Regions from separate parts of the Psychrilyobacter atlanticus DSM 19335 genome, predicted to be linked through region 2. Evidence: riboswitches for the same ligand, from Rfam matches in the RefSeq annotation. Region 2 holds a riboswitch; each other region holds the start of a gene.
What was found. A riboswitch is a leader RNA that binds a small molecule or an ion and turns the genes downstream of it on or off. The one in region 2 is predicted to bind cyclic di-GMP.
Positions count from the first base shown of each region.

Region 1: another riboswitch for cyclic di-GMP. It lies ahead of K337_RS0116925 (HD domain-containing phosphohydrolase); the one in region 2 lies ahead of K337_RS0105925 (HD domain-containing phosphohydrolase).
Region 3: another riboswitch for cyclic di-GMP. It lies ahead of K337_RS0114170 (HD domain-containing phosphohydrolase); the one in region 2 lies ahead of K337_RS0105925 (HD domain-containing phosphohydrolase).

Region 1 is NZ_KE384548.1:1,053,173-1,058,915, reverse strand. It holds gene K337_RS0116945 (aminotransferase-like domain-containing protein) at 1-976, opposite strand, end outside; gene K337_RS0116940 (winged helix-turn-helix transcriptional regulator) at 1,063-1,374, opposite strand; gene K337_RS20080 (hypothetical protein) at 1,495-1,641, shown strand; gene K337_RS0116930 (patatin-like phospholipase family protein) at 1,703-2,545, shown strand; cyclic di-GMP riboswitch class I at 2,774-2,858, shown strand; gene K337_RS0116925 (HD domain-containing phosphohydrolase) at 3,019-5,202, shown strand; gene K337_RS0116920 (FadR/GntR family transcriptional regulator) at 5,419-5,743, shown strand, end outside.
Region 2 is NZ_KE384547.1:1,156,357-1,162,099, reverse strand. It holds gene K337_RS19095 (sterol desaturase family protein) at 1-570, shown strand, start outside; gene K337_RS0105925 (HD domain-containing phosphohydrolase) at 700-2,883, opposite strand; cyclic di-GMP riboswitch class I at 3,028-3,117, opposite strand; partial or broken gene K337_RS17780 (SelT/SelW/SelH family protein) at 3,333-3,518, opposite strand; gene K337_RS19760 (hypothetical protein) at 3,745-3,900, shown strand; gene K337_RS17775 (alanine/glycine:cation symporter family protein) at 4,544-5,743, shown strand, end outside.
Region 3 is NZ_KE384548.1:490,797-496,539, reverse strand. It holds gene K337_RS0114170 (HD domain-containing phosphohydrolase) at 1-2,129, opposite strand, end outside; cyclic di-GMP riboswitch class I at 2,229-2,314, opposite strand; gene K337_RS0114165 (HD domain-containing protein) at 2,636-3,223, shown strand; gene K337_RS0114160 (ATP-binding protein) at 3,398-3,721, opposite strand; gene K337_RS19970 (hypothetical protein) at 3,908-4,051, shown strand; gene K337_RS0114150 (hypothetical protein) at 4,067-4,372, shown strand; gene K337_RS0114140 (YeiH family protein) at 5,013-5,743, shown strand, end outside.

The sequences.
Region 1 (5,743 bases), on a different contig from region 2:
TATAACTGTCGGCACAAATCCACCCTACTCCTAACCCTGGAGAGATTGTTTTAGAAAAACTATTGATATAGATTATATTTTCTCCCTGATAAGATTTTAAAGGTTGAGGAGGTTCCTCTTCATACCAAAGATCCCTGAAAACATCGTCCTCAATAATTGGATTTTGGCTGGCATATTTATTTATAAAAATTTCCCTCTCTACTGAATTCATTACTTTTCCAGTTGGATTATGAAAAGTAGGGATTGTATAGATAACACTTGGATTATTTATTTTTTTACTTAATTTATCGATTTTTAGTCCTGCAGCATTGAATACTTCTAGAGATTTAACATAGGATGGTAATTTTGTTTTTATTATACTTCCCCTTGAAAGAAGACCGAAGACCACAATGAATAAACCTTGAGTTGCTCCAGAGACAATTAATATTTTATTTTTATCCATATCAACCGATAGATTTTTCATGATTTTTTCTATCTGAAATATAAGTTCAGGTTCTCCCTCTTTATTACCATAAGGTAATTCATCCATTTCATTCATGACTTCAGATAGTAAATTTTTCATCTTTTTTTTAGGATAGAGTGTTTTATCCAGGGCACCTTGTCCTAAATTGATCATATTTTTAGAACCTAAATTTTCTATCTCCCTATAGATTTCGTTATTTCTTTTTAAAATTCCTGTTTTTAACATATTATCAATCATATATTTATTGTTATATAATAAATTTTTGAGGTTATTGGCAGAGATAAAAGTTCCTGCTTTTCCATTTGTTGCTATATATCCTTTAAATTTTAATTCTTCTATCACTGTTGAAATAGTACTTCGATTAACATTGAATATTGTAGCTAACTCTCTCTGGGAAGGAAGCCTTTCTCCATTAACCCATTGTCCAGTTGTTATCATCTTTTTAAAATAATTTAAAATTTGAATATGAAGCGGTATTTTAATTAATTTATTTGGTTTCCAATTTATAATCATAAAAATTCCTCCTAGATATTTTCAGCTAAATATAATTTTAAATGTCTGTTTAAGCCATCAATAATGATTTAATTAAAATAATAGATCTAAATATATTTTTTTCCCCACTGATTTAAAGTATCTAGAATAATTTTTAAGTCATCACCTTTAGGTGTCAGTTTATATTCTACTTTAGGAGGAATTTCAGGGTATATCTTCCTTGTAATTATTCCTTCTTTTTCTAAACTTCTTAACCTTTCAGTTAATGTTTTTGGACTTATGCCGTTTAAAAGATGTAACAACTCGTTAAATCTCAGCTTATCTCCCATAAGGTTTTTAATTATTAGAAATGTCCATTTATTTCCTAAAATTTTAAGTGTTTCCTCTATTCTACATCCTTTTGAATATATTTTATCCATGTTTATCTCCTCCAGTTTCTTTCTTTATATTAATTATATTACAGAGAGAATAAAGAATCAATACTTTCCTAAATGAAACTATATAACTAAACGGAAACCACTATACACAAAAAAGTTTAGATGATATTCTTAGGTTATAAAAATAAAAATATGATAGGTCTTCTAATATTAGGAAAGAATTCTTTAGAAGAAGAAATAATTATAAAATATAATTTGATTTGTCTTGGTAGTTTTGGTTATACTAGAGACTTAAAAATAGATTTATAAAAAGAAATCAAAAAATAATTATATATTATATTTAATAGTTGTTATTTATGGAGGGATAAATATGGGAAATAGTGCTTTAATCCTCGAGGGTGGAGGTATGAGAGGAATTTTTAGATCAGGTGTTTTAGATGCTTTTTTAGAAAAAGATATTCATCTACCCTATGTTATAGGTGTTTCTATGGGAGCTTATACAGGGGCCTCATATATAACTAATCAAAGGTGTTGGAACAAAGAAGTGCTGATAGAATGCATGCTTAGCGATGATTTTTTTGATATGAAAAGGATCTTTACCAATGAGAGTATCCTGCATTCAGATTTTGTTTTTATTATGATGAATAAATTTAAAAACCCTTTTGATTACTGTGCTTTCAATAAGAGTACTAAAAGATTTTTATCTGTAGCAACAAATGTTGAGACTGGCCGGCCTCACTATTTTGAAAAAAATAAAATAAATTGTTTCGAAAAAACTTTAAAAGCATCCTGTGCCTATCCTGGATTAACAGATTTTGTAAAAATCAGGGACAACTACTATATTGATGGAGGAGTGTCCGATCCAATTCCGTATAAGAAAGCTCTACTGGATGGGAATAAAAAATTATTGATTGTTTTAACTCGTCCAAAAGGATATGTTGAAAGATCACCATGGTATCTCAATGCTTCATCTGTAGTTTATAAAGAGTATCCTAATTTGATTGAAATTTTAAAGAAGAGGCATGAAAAATATAATAAAACTCTGGAAGAGTTGGAAAAATTAGAAGAAAAAGGAATTGCATATCTAATAAGACCCGATAGTAATATTTCCATATTAACCAGAGATTTTGAAAAATTAAATAAGAGTTATAATGAAGGTTATGAAAAAGTTGTAAAAAAAGCAGAGGAGATCCAATTATTTTTAAATGACTAAAAGGTATTAGAAAAGTATTTAATTGAAATATAAATTTGTTAAGGAAACAAGAGAGATAATCTTAATTGATTATCTCTCTTATTTTCTTAATTCTAGTTAGTTTTTTAAAAAGCCTATCATTATCTTACTTTTTATAGGATAATTTGAAGTTTTTATTTTATTTTGTTATTATGAAGATAAAGTTATAATATTTTGTTTAAGAATAAAAGAATATAACTAAAAGAATAATTCTGAAAAAGGCAAAACAGGAGAAATTTTGTGACGCAAAACTAAAGGGTCTAAGTCTATTAAGATATGACAGCCAGTTGCCACAACTTTTTTAGAGAGATGCTATTTGTATGATTACAATGTAGCCTCTTTTTTATTTACTTAATTTTAATGAAAAATAAAACACTTTCAACTTTACAAAATTTAAGCTGCTGAAAGCGTTAGCAATGAAGAAAAAATAAATATATGAAAAAGATGGAGGAGTTATGTATAAGTTATTATTTTCAATTTTTATTTTATTGAATGTTTCTATCTATGGGATAGAGGGTTTAAACCTTCAATTTAACAAAGATGAAAAAGAATGGATTTCAGCACATAAAAATAAAACTATAACGATTTATTTGGATAAAGACAGGGGGATATTAAATTATGATTCAGAGGGGAAAAGAAAGGGTTTTTTTCCTAATATAATTAAATTATTGGAAGAAAATACAGGATTGAGTTTTCAAATAATCAATGAAGATACTGAAGTATTTGAGTGTTCTGTAGATTTAGGAATTCCTGATATAGTAATGGGGGTAGAAGATTATAAAAGAAATAATAAAGAGTACAAATATATAGATATGCCTATTGAGCTAGATGGAGTTGCAATTACCAGGAAAGATTATCCTTCCATCGATTTTAAAGAAGATAATTTTGGGAAAAAAATTGTCTATGAAGAGGGAGATCAGATAAAAAATAAAATTATAAAAAAATACGGGAATCTAATTACACTGATATCTAAACCAAATCAAAAAGAAGCTGTAGAAGCGATCCTGTCTAAGGAAGCAGATATCTATATCGAAGATTATCAGGAGGCTTTAAAATATTTAGTCAAAAATCCAAATAATAATGTAAAATTAAATTATTTTTCAAAAATTATTAAAACAGGTTATTATACTGGAGGAAAGGCAGAGTTTCAGCCGCTGCTAGATATAGTAGAGAGAATTTTTAATAATAAAGACTTAACGATGAAGTTTTTTCACGAGGAAACGTTGAGTTATACAAAAAATAAGCTGGAAATATCTGCTGAAATAGAAAAATATATTAAGAAGAGAAAAAAAATAAAAGTATTACTCCCTTCCTTTGAAGAGTTTCCACAGCTTTATTATATTAATGGAAACAAAGTTCCTGAAGGATTTTTAAATAACTATTTCTATGAAATTGATAAAATATTAGGGTTAAAAATAGAATTTGAAAGAGAAGATACAGATTCTGATTTTGACATAGACCCATTTATATTGAGTGTCAATGGGGAAGAATTGATACCTGAAAATGAAGAGATACTTATAACCGAACCCTACACCCAGATGCCGTTATTGATCTTTAGCAGTAGTGATGAAGGCTACGTTCCATATTTTGATAACCTAAAAAAATATCGAATTGCTGTAGTAAAAGATTCTTTTATCGAAAAATATCTTTTGTATAAAGGGTTAGGGGGGAACTTAATAAGATTTAAAAATATAGAACAGGTATTGGCAGCGGTAAGTTCTAAAAAAGCGGATATTTTAATAGGAGAATTACAGCAAATAGATTATTTTTCAAAACTATATAGTGCAAAGAATCTTCAAGTTGCAGGAACCATTCAGGATAAGTTAGAATTAAGTTTTGGAATACCTAAAAAAGATAAAGTCCTTTATTTTTTAATAAATTCATTAAACAATGAATTTTCTTATAGGATAAAAGAGGAAAAAAATAAATTTTTTATAAAGAAAATAGAAATAGCAAAAGATTATAAACTTTCCATAATTATCTCAGTAATTTCGATTTTTCTGCTAAGTTTTGTTTATAATCATTTAAGAAAGTTTAAAAACACTTCTTTGAAATTAAAAAAATTAACTATTGGTCTGGTTGAGACTTTGGAAAATGCCAATACATTTAATGATGAAGACACCGGGGCACACATAAAGCGGTTAAATCAATATTCAGAATTATTGGCTGAAGAACTTAAAATGTCAAACTCTTTTGTAAATGAAGTCGGGTTATATGCTTCACTTCATGATGTGGGGAAGATAGGGATATCTGATAGCATATTAAAAAAGCCCGGAAAGCTGACTGAGGAAGAATTTGAGACAATGAAAAATCATGTGGAAATAGGGTATAATCTCATGAAGGATCTGGGAATTAGTCCAGTAGCCTTAAATATAGTCAGATATCACCATGAAAAATGGAATGGTTTGGGATATGGGAAAGGACTAAAGGGGGAAGAAATCCCAATCGAAGCCAGAATAGTGGCTTTAGCAGATGTATACGACGCCTTACGACAGGAACGGGTTTATAAAAAAGCCTTCACTCATGAAAAATCAGTAGAGATAATAAGATCTGAAAGCGGTAAACATTTTGACCCTAGAATAGTTAAAATTTTTATAAAAAAACATAGATATTTTGAAAGAATTTTTGAGGGAAATTAAAATAATTCTATCTTTAATGGAATAAAAAAATTATGAAAATATAAACTAAAAAAAATCTCACTATTAATAGAATAGTGAGATTTTTTGGTGGGATCTAGAACTCTTCATTTTTCTTCTTATATATAGACAGCTCATTATTTTTTAAAAGTTGTCTTTTTTTATAAAGGTTGATAAAATAACTAAAGAAAATAAAAGAGGCAGATAAGGGAGAGAGAGATGGAGGAAAGAAAATTTCATAAGTTAATAAAACATATAAAACAGGAAATAAAATCAGGCAATTTAAAAAATGGATCCCAGATATACCCCGAACGTACCCTGGCTGAAAATTTAAATATTGGGAGGTCATCTGTGAGGGAAGGGATCAAAATATTGGAAATAATTGGTTTAATTGAAAGTAAAAGAGGCGGGGGAAACTATATCACCAATGACTTTAAAAATATGCTGTGTAACCCATTATCTCTGGCTTTTGAATTGCAAAAGGGGAAAATAAAAGACGTTATCGAACTCAGAAAGATGCTGGAACTTTCTAATGTGGAATTCA
Region 2 (5,743 bases):
GAAATAGGAATTATTAATATGATCCCTTTAGACTACAGATTCAAACTCCTCTTAGGAGTTATAGTTTTAGACTGTATAAATTACTGGTGGCACCGGCTGCTCCACAGGAACTCATTTCTGATGCACTTTCACACAATTCATCATACAGACAGGCTTCTCAACGCTTCTTCTGCCCTGAGGTTTCATTTTTTTGAGGTACTCATGGGGCACCTCTTCAAACTGCCCTTTATACTTCTAATAGGGATACCTGTAGAGGCTCTTTTATTTTATGATGTAATATTTAATGTAAATGTTTATTTTCATCACAGCAATATAAGGATCAACCGAAGCTTAGATATTTTTCTTTCAAAGATTATTGTGACACCATATCTCCATAGGATCCATCATTCTTTAAAGTGGAAAGAATCAAACTCCAACTTCTCATCCTTTCTTATCCTATGGGATAAAATTTTTGGAACATTTCTCCCCCAGAGAGATATATCTACACCTAAGTATGGAATACCTGGATATATAGAAGAGAAATATCAGTATTTTTCATATATGATAAAACAACCCTTTATAGAAAAATGATAAATAACCCCAAATAAAAGGACGCTGAATTTATAGCGCCCTTTTGAAATTAATCTTAAATGAAAATAATAAATTTAATTCCCTTAAAAGGGAATAAAGTTTATTTTTAAGAATTTTTTTATTTATAAATTACACCTTACTCTCTTCAAATATATCCCGAAAATTCTCATGTTTTTTTATAAAGATTTCAACTATTCTAGGGTCAAAATGTTTACCACTCTCAGAAATTATTATTTCCATAGATTTTTCATGGGTAAAGGCTTTTTTATAAACTCGTTCCTGCCGTAAAGCATCATACACATCTGCCAATGCCACTATTCTTGCTTCTACAGGAATCTCTTCTCCTTTGAGTCCCTTTCCATAACCTTTCCCATTCCATTTTTCATGATGATACCTGACTATATTTGATGCCACTGGACTTACATCTAAATCCTTTATAAGGTTGTAACCAATTTCTATGTGGCTTCTCATGATCTCAAACTCTTCCTCTGTCAGTTTCCCTGGTTTTTTTAGGATGGCATCTGAAATCCCTATTTTACCTATATCATGAAGGGAAGCGTATAGTCCTATTTCATTTACAAAAGAATTTGATAATTTAAGTTCTTCAGCCAATAATTCTGAATATTGATTTAGCCGCTTTATGTGTGCACCGGTATCTTCATCATTATAAGTATTTGCACTCTCCAGAGTCTCCACTAGACCTATCGTTATATTTTTTAATTTATTGTATACTTTTTTAAATCTTTTTAAATGAATGTATACTCCTAAAAACCCAAGAATTGAAATCAGTAATATAATAATAGAAAATTTATAGTCCTTTGCTATTTCCGTATTTTTTGAAAAAAATTCATCTTTATTCATTTTTATCCCATAGGAAAAATCATTGTTGAAACCATTTATCAGAAAATAAAGTATTTCGTCTTTTTTAGGGACACCAAACCTCAAGTCTATCTTATCAGGCATAATTCCTGCTATTTTTATGTTTTCTATACGATACTTTTTTAAGAGTTTGTCAATATACTGTATTCTCCCTATAAGAATATCTGCATCACCTTCACTCACAGCAGTCATAGTTTCTTCAATTGTTTTGAAGGTTACTAAGTTATCCTTTAACCCTTTACTCAAAAGATATTTTTCAATAAGAGATCCTCCTACCACGGCTATCTTATAGATTTCTAGATCATCAGAATATGGAATATATCCCTCGTCTGCCCTGTTGAAGATTGAGAATTGAGCTTCTACATAGGGTTCTGTGGAAAGGTGCTCTTTATTGTTTAATTCTTTTCCATTCACCGATAATATAAAGGGATTAATATCAAAAGAAGAAGGTGAATCGTTTTCTTCTAAAACTATTTTCAATCCCATTATTTTTTCTATTTCATTGAAATAATTCACCAAAAATCCAGCTTTATTCCCAAATTTATCTCTGTGATAAAGCTGTGGAATATCATCTACTTTTGGGATAAAAACTTTTATAACCTTTTTTTCTTCCATATATTTTTTTATTTCATTTGAAATCTTCACCTTATTTTTTGTGTATTCCACAGATTCATCATAAAAAAACTTCATTGTTATATCAGCACGATTTAATAATCTTTCAACCAGATTTAATAATTGTTTATATTCTGATTTTCCCCCTATATAATAGTCAGTTTCAAGGTCATTTGAAAGATAGTTTATTCTAGCTTTTGTTTCCGGATTTTCAATCAGATATTTTAATCCATCCTCATAATCTTCAATATAGATATCTGCCTCTCCTAATAAAAGAGAATCCATAGCTCCCTTTCTCGTTGGTTTAAGGATAAGTTTTACTGAATTTCCATACTTTTTCAAAATTTTATCTTTTATCAGATCACCTTCCATACAAACAATTATTTTATTGGAGATATCTGTCTTAAAATCAATGGATGGATAATCATTTCTGGTTATCATCACTCCATCTAAGTTCAGTGATTTTTTTATATAAATATATTTTTTATTGTTTCTTTTGTAGTCCTCTACCCCCATTACGATATCAGGAAAACCCGAATCCACAGATCTTTCAAATTTGTCAGTATCTTCATTAATCACCTGAAATTTTAGTCCTGTGTTTCTTTCCAGAAATTTAATGATTTTAGGGAAAACTCCCCTCCTTCGTCCATTTGAATGATAATTTAATATTCCCCTATTTTCATCCATATAAATAGTTATATTTTTACGTTGATTCAGCTTAACCCATTCCTTTTCCTCTTTAGTTAATTCAATTTTTAGTGTATCCATCCCAAAGGATGAAATATACAAAAAGAAAAAAATCGGCCATAAAATTTTATACATATAAACCTCCAAATGCTTTCAGTAGTGTCTAACAATTCTTCTTTATCAAGTTAATCTTAAAGCTCATACAGAATAATATTTAAATTAGGCAAAATAAAAAAGAGGCTACTTTGTATCACACAAATAGCACACCTCTAAAAAAGTTTTGGCAACTGGCTGTCATCTCTAAATAATATAGACTTAGACCCTTTAGTTTTGCGTCACAGAATTTCTTCTGCTTTGCCTTTTTCAGAATTATTTTTTAATCTCTTTAAACTTTGATTTTAATAATCTTAAAATCAAATTAAATATATTATATATATATTTATAATAAAAATCAAGGATAGGAGTATAAAAAATAAATCTAACAATAAAATATAGATAATAAAAAAACAGAGATACTTCCCTCTGTTTTTTTAACTTTAATTTTCTTAAAATTTTATTATGATTAAGTTTTTTTTTAATTATTTCTATATTTCGTTTTTTACAAGTTCAATTAACTCATCTAACTCTGGAAATCTTCCCGCTTTTTTTTTAGAAAACAAAAGTTTGTCTTCAAATCTAACTTCAAATACACCTCCAGACGAAGGGATAAGTTTAAACTCTAAGAAATAATTTTTATAGAACCCTACCAAGGCTCCAATAGCATCCACTGCTTTCTCTGCATACCCTCATGATGTACAAAACTCAATTGATAATATAGGTTTCATACGTTACCTCCTTTATAATTATATTTTTATCATAATTTTATACGAGTAAGTTAAGTATTTTCCTTTATATTTGTAAAAATAAAAGGAAAATAACACTACCTATAGTATAAAGAACTATTAAATTTAAGGAACTATTAAAAATTCTAAGAATTATAAGTGAATAGGGGGACATATGAATAATAAAAATACTAAAATAATAAAATGTTTAAAATGCAAAAAAAAATTTGAAACAGCAGTAGATTCTCTTGGAGTTCCATATAAGAAGATTTGTCCATTGTGTAAGAAAAAAAATGCTCGTTATGCTAGGGGAATAAGTGGAGTAATATAATATCTTTATTAAAATAGAAATAAAATCCTAAAATGGAGGCATATTATGGTTTCGACTAAAAATATTTATGATAATTTTTATAAAGCTATGGAGATTTCAAATAAAAAAGGTCTTAAAATGGTCCTGAAGAAAAATATCCAAGGAGTTTTATTTATTAACATACCTAATATAGAACCACCTTTAAGTTCTAACGAGAAAATTGATTATATCTATCATACGCAAACTTATATTGATATTTTAATAAAGCATATTATATTAAAAGGGGGAAATAGAGAAAAAATAAAATTACGAAATTTTTATTCTAAAAGTTATAAAAAATTGTGGAATATATACCCAATATTTTAAATAGTTAATTTTTCTCGTTGATAAAATAAATAAGTTAATGAATTATATACCCAGTAGATATATTAAAAAATTATATAATTCAACAATTAATAAAAAACAATAATATTTAAAGCAGGATAATTCATCCTGTTTTTTTAGTTAGCCCCTAAAAATATAAGCTCTAGTGTGATTTTTAATTTTTTATACCAAAAAAAAAGGAATTTCATCATAAAAAAAGAATATAGAATTGTAATCAAAATATATTCTAATTAAATTAAACAATGCCATAGTATTATTTTTTTATTTAAGGAGGTTATTTATGGGTCAAGCTGTTGATTTTCTCAACTCGATAATTTGGAGTCCAGTACTGGTGTATTTACTTCTTGCAACAGGACTTTACTTCTCGTTTGCAACGCGATTTATGCAGATACGCCATCTGAAAGAAATGATAAGACTACTTTTTGGTGGTCAAGAATCTGAACAGGGTGTTTCTTCTTTCCAAGCATTTGCACTAGCTGTTTCTGGTAGAGTAGGAACTGGTAATATCGCAGGTGTTGCAACAGCCATTGCTCTCGGTGGTCCCGGAGCGTTATTTTGGATGTGGGTAATAGCATTTTTAGGTGCAGGTTCTGCTTTTGTGGAATCAGCGTTAGCTCAAATTTACAAGGTTGAAATTGACAATCAATATCGTGGTGGACCTTCGTACTATATAGAAAAAGGTCTCGGTATAAAATGGTATGCTGTGCTATTTGCCGTTTCTTCGGTAGTTGCAATGGGATTTTTATTGCCAGGGGTTCAAGCAAACAGTATAGCTAGTAGTGTAAATACTGCTTTCGGTCTCAGCCCTTATATAACAGGTGCTATAATCGTTATTCTTTTAGGTACTATTATCTTTGGTGGAGTCCATCGTATGGGTAAAGCAGCTGAAATTCTTGTGCCATTTATGGCAGGAGCTTATATTCTTGTTGCCCTTATCATTATTGTTGTTAATATTGCACAGCTTCCGGCTGTTTTCATGTTGATTATCAAGAGTGCATTTGGAGTAAATGCAGCTTTTGGTGGAATTTTAGGAATGGCAATCTCATGGGGTGTAAAACGTGGTATTTATTCTAACGAAGCTGGTCAAGGTACTGGTCCTATGGCAGCCGGTGCGGCTGAGGTTTCTCATCCTGCTAAGCAAGGGTTAGTTCAAGCATTTTCAGTTTATATAGATACATTGTTTGTCTGCAGTGCAACAGGATTTATGATTCTGTTAACAGGTGCATATAATGTCCGTGACAACGTCGGTGGTTTCATCGTTGAAAATATTCCAGGTGTTGAGTATGGTCCAGCTTATACACAGATGGCAGTGGATTCTTTTATGCCAGGTTTTGGTAGTAAATTTGTTGCTATTGCATTATTTTTATTTGCATTCACGACCTTAATGGCTTATTACTACTATGCAGAAACCTGTATTGTTTATTTATTTAAAGGAGGACATCACCATAAACTGGTTGTCAATTTAATGAGATTTGCACTA
Region 3 (5,743 bases), on a different contig from region 2:
CTGACTATATAGGGATCAAAATGTTTTCCACTTTCAGAACTTATTATTTCTACTGATTTTTCATGGGTAAATGATTTCTTATATACTCTTTTCTGCCTCAATGCATCGTAGACATCTGCCAGAGCTACTATTCTGGCTTCAAGAGGAATTTCGGTTCCCTTGAGTCCCTTTCCATAGCCGTTCCCATCCCATTTTTCATGGTGGTACCTTATAATATTTAGAGCCACTTCACTTACCTCTAAATCCTTTATCATATTATACCCTATCTCTGCATGTGTTTTCATAGTTTCAAATTCTTCTTCTGTTAATTTTCCAGGTTTCTTTAGAATGGCATCGGATATACCTATCTTACCTATATCATGCAGGGAGGCATAAAGACCTATCTCCTTTATAAATTTATTAGATAGTTTCATTTCATATGCTATAAATTCAGAATACCTGCTTATCCTCTTTACATGATCTCCGGTATCTTCGTCATTATATGTGTTGGCGTTTTCCAGTGCTTCTACCATTCCCAGAGTTATATTGGTTAATTTTGAATAGAGTGCCTTAAATTTTTTTAAATGAATATACACTGCCAAAAATCCTAATGCTGAAATTAAAGTTATAATTATTGAAATTTTAAAATCTTTTATAACTTTAATTTTTCTTTCTAAAAAATTATTTTTTCTGGATTCTATACTGGAGAAAAAATCCTTTGTATATGAATTTATTAAAAAATAAAGAACTTCATTGTCTTTAGGGATACCAAATTTAAGGCTTATTTTGTCTGAAATAATTCCAGTAGTTTTTATACTCTGTATATTATATTTTTTCAGTAAATAATGAACTTTTCGTACTCTGCCTATTATAACATCGACAGCTCCCTGGTCTAAAGACTCTATAACATCTCTATCTGTATCAAATAAAACAAGATTTTTTTCTAATCCTTTCTTTAGAAGATAAGTTTCTTCTAAACTTCCTTTCCTCGCTGCTATCTTGTATTTTTTTAAAGATTCAAGGTTGGATATATAGCCGCGTTCTTCCCTGTTGAAAATATGAAATTGAAAGTGTAGATAAGGATCTGTGGTAAGAAAATCATTATTATTATTTATATCTTTCCCATTTATGGCTGCAACGTATGGGTTGATATGAAATCCTTCCATGGAATCAGATTCTTCAAATAACATTTTAATCCCAAAAATTTGTTCAATCTCATAAAAATAGTTCAAAAGAAATCCGTTATGTTTTCCCGAACTATCTCTGTAATATATTGGATAAGCATTTATATTTTTTGGAAGAAGGACTTTTAAAGTTTTATTTTTTTTCAGGTAATTTTCTATCTCTTTGGATATTTCAAGATGATCCTTTGTATAATCTAAGACTTCTTTATAGACAGCTTTATTGGTCAAATCAAAGGTATCAGATATCCTGCCTATTATATCTATCAAAGGTTTATACTTATAAAGACCACCGATATAATAGTCTGTTTCCAAGGAGGAAGATGAATAGTTGATTTTAATCTCAGGAACATTATTTTTTAGAAGGTATTTTAAAGTATCTTCAAGGTCATCAACATATATATCTGCTTCTCTAGAAAGAAGACTCTGGACCGCTTCCTTAAAATTAGGTTTTTGAACAACCACTACCCTGTTCCCATATTTGTTTATAACTTTATTTACAATCTGGTCATTATGTAAATAAACTACAATTTTTCCAGATAAATCTGTATTGGAGTCAGTAATGGGGTAATCTTTTCTGGTCAGAAAAACTCCATTTAATGTAATCGGTTTTTCTAAATAATAATAATCACCGCGGTTCCTTTTATAATCCTCTACTCCCATTACTATATCAAGGGTTCCTGAATTTATTTCCGCTTCAAACTCGTTTTCATCTTTTTTTATTATTTCAAACTCCATTCCTGTACTATTTTCTAAAATTTTAATGAGTTCAAGATAAATACCATCGTATTTTCCCTTAACTGAATAATTCAATATTCCCAAATCGCTGTCCAAATAGATTTTAATCTTATCTTTTTTTATAGATTTAATCCATTCTTTTTCTTCTGAAGTCAGCGGAACAGTAATTAACTTTTTACCAAAAGCTGAGATGGAAAAAACGAATAAAAATATCCATATAAATTTTTTCATAAAACCTCCTTAATTTATTAAAATAATTTTATATCAAATAAAAATCAAATAAAAAAGAGACTACACTGCATTCTACAGATAGTGACTCTCGAAAAAAGTTTTGGTAACTGGCTGTCATATCTAATATAAACGTAGACCCTCTAGTTTTGCGTCACAGAATTTCTTCTGTTTTGCCTTTTTCATAATTATTTAGTTTTTAATTTAAAATATACTGAACTAATTGTATCAAGTTTGAGATTAAACTCCAAATTAATTCATTTTAATGTTGAATATTTCATTATAATATTAAAATTTCATTACAATTTAAGATTTTCTTTTAAAGAGGGGTCTGAGACTATTTATCTCTGCCATACTCCGAGGGAGAGCGAACGAGCTTAATCCCCCATATGAGTATCCTCTTCGAACGCTACCGCTTTAGAGGGGGATAGTCAATTGATACTACTTAATGAAAATATGTAGACTATATGTGGTACAATAAGAAAAATAAAGATATAGGAGGAATATAAATGAAGCGAATAAAACAGCAAATGGATTTTTTACATGAAATTGACAAGGTAAAAGATATTTTTAGAGAATCTCTAGCTCTTAATAAAAGAAGAGAGAATGATGCAGAGCATAGTTGGCATATGGCTATGGTAGCTCTAACATTGAAAGAATATTTTATAGAAAAAGTAGATTTAGAAAAATCACTAAAAATGATATTAATCCATGATTTAATAGAAATATATGCTGGAGATACTCCTGTTTATGGTGTAGAAAGACCAGATAAGAGAAAAGAAGAAACTCAAGCAGCAAAACAATTATTTTCTATTTTACCGGAAGATCAAAGAAAAGAATTTTTAGATCTATGGTTAGAATTTGAAGATTGCGAAACAAGTGAAGCAAAATATGCTAATGTCTGTGATAGATACCAAGGGTTTATGCAAAACTTGACTTCTGATGGGCACACTTGGAAAAAATTTGAAGCAACTATGGATCAAGTTTTAGGTAGAGTAAATTTTTTAAAACTTTATGTACCTGAATTATTTGAAAAATATATACTTCCTGAGCTTGAAAAATACAGAGCAAGGGGAATAATAAAAACTAAAAAATAGCCCCCTATGGGGCTATCTCTATGAAATAAGATAGACTCTCTAATATTTCATAGGTCTCATAATCAAAATAATCTCTAAAAATATGAGGTATCCTCTGAAAATCAATGATCTCTGCAAAGTAATAACCGACCAACTCCTCGTCAAATAAAATTGATTCCCACCGCTCTATAATATCTATATTTTTTCAGAGAAACTATCTCCACATTCTTTTTTAGTCGAATATATATAACCTTTTAACTTATAGTAATTTAAATTTTCAAGTATTATCCTTAATGGATCTTTATCTTCCTTAATGTCTGGATGCTTATATGAATAATCTTTTACAGTTTTTAAGATCTTAGGAATCACGTTGCCATCTCTTTCGCATAAATTTAAGTATCTAAAAATTTCTTGAATAATATGATTTCTTAGATCAGAATGTTCTCCTTCGAAAAAGTCTCCCTTGGAAATTATCAAGGTCCCCAGATTTTCAAATTGAAAGTAATTAGGATATTTAATTACTTTAATTGGCTGTTCTACCTCAAAGTTAGCATGAATTATTGAATTAATAAATGCTCCTTAGAAGCTCCGAAACTCTCTTTTAATTACACCTTATAAAAATTAAAAAAAACTAAATTTTGAATAAACTAAAACTTAAGCTAAACTCTTATTATTGCAAAAATATATATAAAAGGAGATATAAAAATGTCTAAAAGTGATTGGGAGTTTTTTTATTGTTCTGAAGTCAAAGAATTTATAGAAAAAGAATGTCTATTAGGAAATATTAATCATATGACGCATAAAAATCTTTATGAATTATTGGAAAAAAATGGATTTATTAAAAAATAAGGAAAGGGGGAAGTAATGAAAGAATTTTTAGAAATATTTAGTGACAAAGAAACTGTACAAAGTTATAAATTTATTGAAGAGTTTATTGTATATATTGATACTCAAAGAATAGGGGTGAAAATTGAAAAAGATGAATATGGAAGATATCATCATTCATGTTCTCATCACTATCAGGGTAGTGAACAAGCAGCACCTTATGTGAGCTCTTTATGTATAGCTAATTCTAAAAAAGAGGCCTACATTAATGCTCACAGAGAATTATTATCATTCTATAATGCTAATGATGAAAATAAAAAATGGGTAAAAAGTGGTTATTATTAAATTACTTTTGAAGTATTACAAAAGTTTAAAATAACTTCAATAATATAAATAAACACAACAGAATAAAATGTTACAAAATCATTTTTCTGATAATTAAAGAAATAAAAAGGAAGTATTAACTAAAAAGGTTACTACTTCCTTTTTTTATCAAAATATCAAATTTCTAATGAGTCTTCTAAAATATTGATCTCTCCAAGTTGTATTTTCTTTAATAATTGTTTTAAAAACTAATTATTTATCTCAACCTCTATCAATGCCCTGATTATTTTTATTTCTTTTAGATCCACTCTTAAATTTGCTATATATTCCATTATAATCACCTCAATTTTTATTTTTCTTAGAATAATTCATAAATTATATAGCCGTAGACAATAGATCCGGTGGCTACCTTCTTCCAATCTCTTCCAGATTTAAAATAAACACTACCTCTTTTAGTCTCATAGGAGAAGATACCTTTGTGATTTTGTTAGTCAAATAATCACTATGAGAACTTACGAAGCGTCTGTACTTTTATCCTAATTATGTTTATTTTTTTTACAATCATAGGTTATAACCTATGATAAAGATCAATTATTAGTATTTTACTTATCATTAAAATCAGCTTAAAATAAAGCTATATTAATAAAAGGAGTGAAAGATTATGAATATTAAAAAAATTATACCGGGATTTATTGTTTGTTCTGTTATTGCATATATTGGAACAGTTTTAGGTGGTATATTTCCTAAATTAGGAGGAGCCAGTTTTGCAATTATACTTGGAATTATTCTTGGAAACACGTTAGTTAAAAGTGATAAATTTGCTGCTGGATCTGTTTTTTCAGAATCAAACCTATTATCTTATTCTATAGTTCTTTTAGGAGGAACATTAAATATCTATAGTGTTTTCAGTGTTGGAGTTAAAGGTGTGAGTTTTATTATCATTCAGATGATGATAACTGTAGCAGCTTCTATATGGATTGGAAAAAAAATGAAATTTAAGAAGAAATTTACATACCTAATGGGTAGTGGAAACGCAGTATGTGGATCATCGGCAATCGGAGCAGTTTCTCCAGTTGTTAAACCTGAACAAAATGATCTTGGAATATCTATTACAATAGTAAACTTAGTTGGAACGGTATTAATGTTTTTACTTCCATTTACCTCTAGAGTAATATTTCATGGAGACACAGTTATGACTTCTGCTCTTATAGGAGGTATTCTTCAATCGGTAGGTCAAGTTATTGGTGCAGGTCAATTAGTTAATAATGAAGTATTACAGTTAGCTACAATCTTTAAGATAATAAGAATTATCTTCATAGTAGTATTAGTAAGTTATTTAGGTAAAAAAGTTGCAAAAGATAGTAAGTTAGCTAAGATTGAGAAAGAAGTAGA